One region of the Enterobacter quasiroggenkampii genome, then DNA from elsewhere that is predicted to be linked to it. Evidence: predicted binding sites of a transcription regulator. Region 1 holds the regulator's gene; each other region holds the start of a gene.

What was found. Region 1 encodes PhoB, which activates phosphate uptake and scavenging genes when phosphate is short. Its sites were predicted from a motif close to CTGTCATAAAACTGNCNNAT; they were not measured.
Region 2: the regulator PhoB is predicted to act here: its motif matches at 1,171-1,190, upstream of V1572_RS05730 (esterase-like activity of phytase family protein).
Region 3: the regulator PhoB is predicted to act here: its motif matches at 1,023-1,042, upstream of uvrB (excinuclease ABC subunit UvrB).

Annotation. Positions count from the first base shown of each region.
Region 1 is NZ_CP143745.1:1,590,239-1,592,511, forward strand. It holds gene sbcD (exonuclease subunit SbcD) at 1-642, opposite strand, end outside; gene phoB (phosphate response regulator transcription factor PhoB) at 830-1,519, shown strand; gene phoR (phosphate regulon sensor histidine kinase PhoR) at 1,541-2,273, shown strand, end outside.
Region 2 is NZ_CP143745.1:1,196,254-1,198,526, reverse strand. It holds gene V1572_RS05730 (esterase-like activity of phytase family protein) at 1-1,125, opposite strand, end outside; gene V1572_RS05725 (YfaZ family outer membrane protein) at 1,537-2,082, shown strand; gene V1572_RS05720 (hypothetical protein) at 2,082-2,273, shown strand, end outside.
Region 3 is NZ_CP143745.1:1,974,799-1,977,071, forward strand. It holds gene V1572_RS09435 (ABC transporter ATP-binding protein) at 1-521, opposite strand, end outside; gene uvrB (excinuclease ABC subunit UvrB) at 1,274-2,273, shown strand, end outside.

The DNA of each region.
Region 1 (2,273 bases):
GGGCGGGAAGTGCTGCGCCGGAAAGGCATCCAGCGTGCCGATATAGATGTCACGCACGGCGTCACTTTTACTGGCCCCGACGGTGGTGAGGTGCCCGGTCGCAATCACCGGAATCGACTGGTCACCGCGCAGGGCACAGGCTTCGGCGTGCTGCTGGTGGTAATAGTCGGTGATGGCCTGCAACAAATGTTGCTGCTTTTCCGCGCCCGACAGCCCCGCCTGGCTTTGCACGATGTCGCGCGGACGTAAAAACGGTATCGGACACAGCACCGCCCCCGGCGACCCGTCGCGCTTTTTCAGGATCTGCGGGGCGTGCCCGGCGCTGGCGACGACGGTGGTATTGAGAAACGCCAGGATGTCGCGGGATTCATTCAGCGTTGCGACGGAATCATGGTTGCCGGCGACGATCACCAGATGACAGCCGGTTTGCTGCAGATTCACCACGAAGCGGTTATACAACTCGCGCGCATAGCTCGGCGGCGAGCCGGTATCAAAGATGTCTCCCGCCACAATAATCGCGTCCACCTCGTGCGTCCGGGCCGTTTCCAGCAGCCAGCCCAGGAACGCTTCATGTTCAGCCGCACGGCTTTTGCTGTAAAAATTTTGACCCAGATGCCAGTCCGAGGTGTGAAGTATGCGCATAGCTGATCCGTGGCAAAAAAGAGAAAGCAGGATTATAAACGTTCAGAGAAGGGAAAATAACCGCTGTAATAAAACAACGGTTTGCCCGTTAACGTGGTACTGTTTTTCATAAATCTGTCATAAATCTGACGCATAATGGCGCCGAATTACAAACTTGTAACGTAAATAAGATAAGACAGGGCAAAGTATGGCGAGACGTATTCTGGTCGTAGAAGATGAAGCTCCAATTCGTGAAATGGTGTGCTTCGTGCTCGAACAAAATGGCTTCCAGCCGGTTGAAGCAGAAGATTATGACAGTGCAGTGAACCAGCTGAATGAACCCTGGCCCGATCTGATTCTGCTGGACTGGATGCTGCCCGGCGGCTCCGGACTGCAGTTTATCAAACACCTGAAGCGTGAAGCGCTGACCCGCGATATACCGGTTGTGATGCTCACGGCGCGCGGAGAAGAAGAGGATCGTGTGCGCGGTCTGGAGACCGGCGCGGACGATTACATTACCAAACCGTTCTCCCCCAAAGAGCTGGTGGCCCGCATTAAAGCCGTAATGCGCCGTATTTCGCCGATGGCGGTGGAAGAGGTGATCGAAATGCAGGGGCTGAGCCTTGATCCGACGTCTCACCGCGTGATGACCGGTGAAAATCCCCTCGACATGGGGCCTACCGAATTTAAACTCCTGCACTTCTTTATGACCCACCCGGAACGCGTGTACAGCCGCGAGCAGTTGCTGAATAACGTCTGGGGAACTAACGTGTATGTCGAAGACCGGACGGTTGACGTACATATCCGCCGCCTGCGAAAAGCACTGGAACTGAGCGGCCACGATCGCATGGTGCAGACGGTCCGCGGCACGGGTTATCGTTTTTCTACCCGTTTCTGAACAATGACAGGAGTGTGACGCGTGCTGGAACGTCTGTCATGGAAAAGGCTCGTCTTTGAACTGATCTTATGCTGTATTCCGGCCTTCATTCTGGGGGCCTTTCTTGGACACCTGCCGTGGTTTCTGCTGGCGTCGGTCACCGGGCTGCTCATCTGGCATTTCTGGAACCTGCTGCGCCTCTCCTGGTGGCTGTGGGTTGACCGAAGCATGACGCCGCCGCCGGGAAGCGGCAGCTGGGAGCCGCTGCTGTACGGTCTGCATCAGATGCAGATGCGTAATAAAAAGCGCCGCCGCGAGCTGGGAAGCCTGATTAAGCGTTTTCGCAGCGGTGCAGAATCGCTGCCGGATGCCGTGATTCTGACGACCGAAGAAGGGACGATCTTCTGGTGTAACGGCCTGGCGCAGCAGCTGCTGGGCCTGCGCTGGCCGGATGACAATGGACAGAATATCCTCAACCTTCTGCGTTATCCCGAGTTCACGCTGTACCTGAAAAAGCGTGATTTCTCCCGTCCGCACAATCTCAAGCTCAATAATGGTCGCCATCTTGAGATCCGCGTGATGCCCTACAGCGATAAGCAGTGGCTGATGGTGGCGCGCGATGTCACCCAGATGCACCAGTTGGAAGGGGCGCGTCGTAACTTCTTCGCCAACGTCAGCCACGAACTGCGAACCCCGTTGACCGTGCTGCAGGGCTACCTGGAGATGATGCAGGAGCAAACGCTGGAAGGTGCGCCGCGTGAAAAAGCGCTGCACA
Region 2 (2,273 bases), 390 kb from region 1:
CAGCCCTTCAGCCTTCTCCTGCTGCCAGCCCAGCGCGCGGAGATCGACCACCTGCGTTTTTGACGCAAGGGTAATGCCGCGCTGCGCCAGGGTTTTCTCATCATCAAACTCTGGGTACTCGCCCGGCTTGTCAAAGGCGGAAAGATCGCTCGCCTTGCTGAGATCCACCTTGTAAATCAGGTTACGCATTACGTCGTTTTTATCGCTTCCCTGCTCAATCAGCAGGATGTGCTGATTATCGAGCGCCACGATGTCGCCGATTTTGGCGTCGCTATTTTTGTCGTAGGCCGCGCTGTCGATAGGGTAACCGTACATTGCGGTTTTGCCGGTCGCCGGGTCAAAGCTCACCAGACGGGTGAACAGCGCCTGCTTTTTGCTCTTACCGTCGATGTCCAGCGTGCTTTGCACCGCGGCGATAATCCGTCCGTCCGGCATCCGGGTCAGGCCTTCAAAGCCCCGGTTGGGCTGGCGCCATTTGATGATGTTTGGCAGACCGCCCGCGATAGATTTTTCCCCTTCCGCGGCCTGCGGCCCGTGGATCGCAAGGATTTTGCCTTTGCTGTCGACGTTAATCAGGAACGGGCCGTACTCGTCGCACAGCCAGTAGCCGCCTTTGCCGTCCGGCGTGATGCCTTCCGTATCCAGTCCGCGGTTGTCACCCTTGAGCGTCTTTAAGGTATCGCTGAACGCCACTTCATTGGTGGAACCAATCACGCCGCTTTGCAGCGGCAGACCATTAATCTCACCTTTATCGTCATGCAGCGGGCGGGCATCAACCGCCTCCGCTTTGCCGTTCTGGACGCGGATGGTCATCAGCAGCGGCGCGAAATCTGGCGTGACAAATATTTTGGCTTCGTTTTTACCCATTTTTGGCGCATCGGCGTTGGGACCGCGATCGGTCACGGTCGCAAACGTCAGGGCATCGCCCTGCTTGCCCGTAAACAGCAGGCCAGAACCAATCCCCACCGGGAGCCCATTCGGAAACGCATCGGCAAACGCGCCGCTGTATTTCACATGGGAGCCCTCAGGGAAGCTGACGACATAGCGCTCAGCGGTAGGCTGTGCCGCCAGGCCAGAGAAAGAGAGCGCACAACCGATAAGCACAGGAATAATTTTTCTTTTCATATTGTTAGCATCCAGTAAGTGAAGCCAACAACGTAAAGAATAAACGTGTCAGAAAAATGACATGGAAAGGCAATCGGCATGGGTGAGTGAACGTATATTCATTGCCCGGAAATGTAAGTTTATGTTGTATTGTGTGTCATCTGAAATACTTTTGGAAATTATTAGAAACTCAATTAATTCGCCTCTAATCACTATCCCTTCCTCGTTCAGTTTATGTTTAGTCAAAAAATTAAACGATGCCTAAACGTCCAAACATCACGCATTGACACCTCGACAATCAAACATCGATGCAACATTTCAAATAAAAAAGTTAACAATATCAGTATAAAACAGCGACCTTCATCACATTTGCAGTCATAAACATCGCTTGTTAAGGTGCCCCCAGATGAATTTAATGACGAGGCATAAAACATGAAAAAACTGAATATCCTTCTTCTTTCTGCTCTGACCGCCCTCTCGGGTTCAGCTCTGGCAATGGGTGGCAGCATTGAGCAGGGTAAAAACTTTACCAACCTCAACCTGGAAATGGGGAAATCCTCATCCGGCCTGTATGCCGAAAGCAACTGGCTTAAAAACACCGATGACGGTACCCAGACCGGCGGCGTGGGCGCAGGCTACAACCTGGAAGTGGGCCCGGTAATGCTGAATGCGGGTGCCAAAGCCATCTACATCGGCCCGAAAAAAGGCGATAACGGCGTGGCGTTCCCGATCGGCGGCGGCGTAAACGTTGCCCTGACCGACAGCATCCACGTGTACGGTGAAGGCTACGTGGCGCCAGAAGGGCTGAACAACAGCGTGAAAAACTACGTGGAAGCCAACGGTGGCGTAAGCTGGACGCCGATCGCGCCGGTGACCCTGAAAGTGGGCTACCGCCACGTGAGCGTTGATGGTAAAGACGGTCGTCCGAACCACACGCTGATTGACGGCGCATATGTAGGCGGTGGAGTCACCTTCTGATGAAACACCGCATGACCGCGCTTTGCGTTCTGAGCCTCACGCTGATGCTCACCGGCTGCGTCCAGTACAAATGGGTGAAACCGGGCGTCAGCGACGCGGAAATGAATAAAAAGCTCACGGAATGCGAAGCGCAGGCACTGATCGATCTTCCCCCGGATAACGTGGTTACCGGTTCGAGCTCGGAAAAAACG
Region 3 (2,273 bases), 380 kb from region 1:
TGGGCAACGCTGTGCCCCGCGCCTTGCAGGGGTTCATCCAGGATCAGCAGGTGAGGGCGGTTTACCAGCGCATTAGCCAGCGCCAGCTGATACTGGTCGTCCGGAGAGAGCGTGTTCGCGCGGGTTTGCCGCACCCCATAGAGCGCCGGAAACAGGTCGTAAACGTCATTTTTCGCCTCCGGGTTAGGTTTCCCCGTCGCCCGCATGGCGATATGCAGGTTCTCCTCAATCGTTAGCTGAGAGAAGATCCGCCTGTCCTGCGAGACATAGCCAATCCCCGGCCCGGAGCGCTGTTCTGACGGCGGGTGGAGCAAATCACGCGGCGGTGCGCCCGCCTCATACCAGATGATGCTGCCGCTTTCGACAGGCACTTTCCCGGCGATGCAATTCATGAGGGTGGTTTTCCCCATGCCCGGCAGACCAACGACGCCTGTACACATCCCTTGCGGAAAATCTAAATCCACATTCCATAGCGTATGTTGACTTCCGTAAAACTGATTCACTGCACGCAGACTCAACATCTTTCTCTCCTTAAAAATGTGTGTAGGTGTGGCTCGTGGATGAATCTGCAAAACCCCTGCCATAAAGCGGAAAGTGGTTAAAAAAGCGACTTTTTTAGGAATAAGTCACAGAAGCGCGGCGGATAAAAACCGGGCTTGCACATCGACGGTGCTGGTGGTGGTGAGTTGTGGTGCAGAGCCCGAAAGGGTGAAAATGTGAGCAAGATCGCATCGGTTGGTTATGAATGACGCAACTGTTAATCAGCAAAAAATAGCTATAAAAATTTTTTGCCGCCGTCTCGTGGGAAAATCCGGGAATTTGCGGAGCGCCAGTCTGTATGGGCTGGAAGCAGTTATCCACTATTCCTGTGGATAACCATGTGCATTAGAGTTAGAAAACACGCGATAAGCGAGAGAAGACGCGGCTTACGCCCAAATTGACGCGAAACGCGGCTTTAGAAAATATCGTTTAGTTTTTAATTGCTTAGATAAAAGCAATTCCCGTCATGAAAGTGTCACCGGTTGCCACAAAACTATCATTACCTGGCTTGACAAATGTTAAAAAAGAAAAAGTTCTGGGGATAACCTGACCTGACTGGTGTTTTATGTTGTCACAGTCCAAATTTTGGTCGCTATCGCGCTAATCATTCAGGCGCTACTCTAAATATCCTGACATGCTACTGGTTTTTCATCCAGTGTTTTTTACTGGCATTCCTGGCAACAAGGAGTAAAATTACTCACCTGCCGCTTATAACGTCATCAGGTTGTCGCCCATGAGTAAACCGTTCAAATTGAATTCTGCTTTCCGTCCATCTGGCGATCAGCCTGAGGCGATCCGTCGTCTGGAAGAAGGACTGGAGGATGGGCTGGCGCACCAGACGCTGCTGGGGGTCACCGGCTCGGGTAAAACATTTACCATTGCCAACGTGATTGCGGATCTCCAGCGCCCAACGATGGTGCTGGCACCCAATAAAACCCTGGCGGCGCAGCTATACGGCGAGATGAAAGAGTTCTTCCCGGAAAACGCGGTAGAGTATTTCGTCTCCTACTACGATTACTACCAGCCTGAAGCCTATGTGCCGAGTTCTGACACCTTCATTGAGAAAGATGCCTCGGTGAACGAACACATCGAGCAGATGCGACTGTCGGCCACGAAGGCGCTTCTGGAGCGTCGCGATGTGATCGTCGTTGCCTCGGTTTCCGCGATATACGGTCTGGGCGATCCGGATCTCTATCTCAAGATGATGTTGCACCTGACGCAGGGGATGATCATTGACCAGCGCGCGATTTTGCGTCGCCTGGCGGAGCTGCAGTACACCCGCAACGACCAGGCCTTCCAGCGCGGCACCTTCCGCGTGCGCGGTGAAGTGATCGACATCTTCCCGGCAGAATCGGACGATATGGCGCTGCGCGTCGAGCTGTTTGACGAGGAGGTCGAACGCCTGTCGCTCTTCGACCCGCTGACTGGACACGTTGAGTCGGTGATCCAGCGCTTCACCATTTACCCGAAAACGCACTACGTGACGCCGCGCGAGCGTATCGTGCAGGCGATGGAAGAGATCAAAGTGGAGCTGGCCGAGCGCCGTAAGGTGCTGCTGGCGAACAATAAGCTGCTGGAAGAGCAGCGCCTGAGCCAGCGTACCCAGTTCGACCTGGAGATGATGAACGAGCTGGGCTACTGCTCCGGCATTGAAAACTACTCCCGCTTCCTCTCCGGGCGCGGGCCGGGCGAGCCGCCGCCGACGCTGTTTGATTACCTTCCGGCCGACGGTT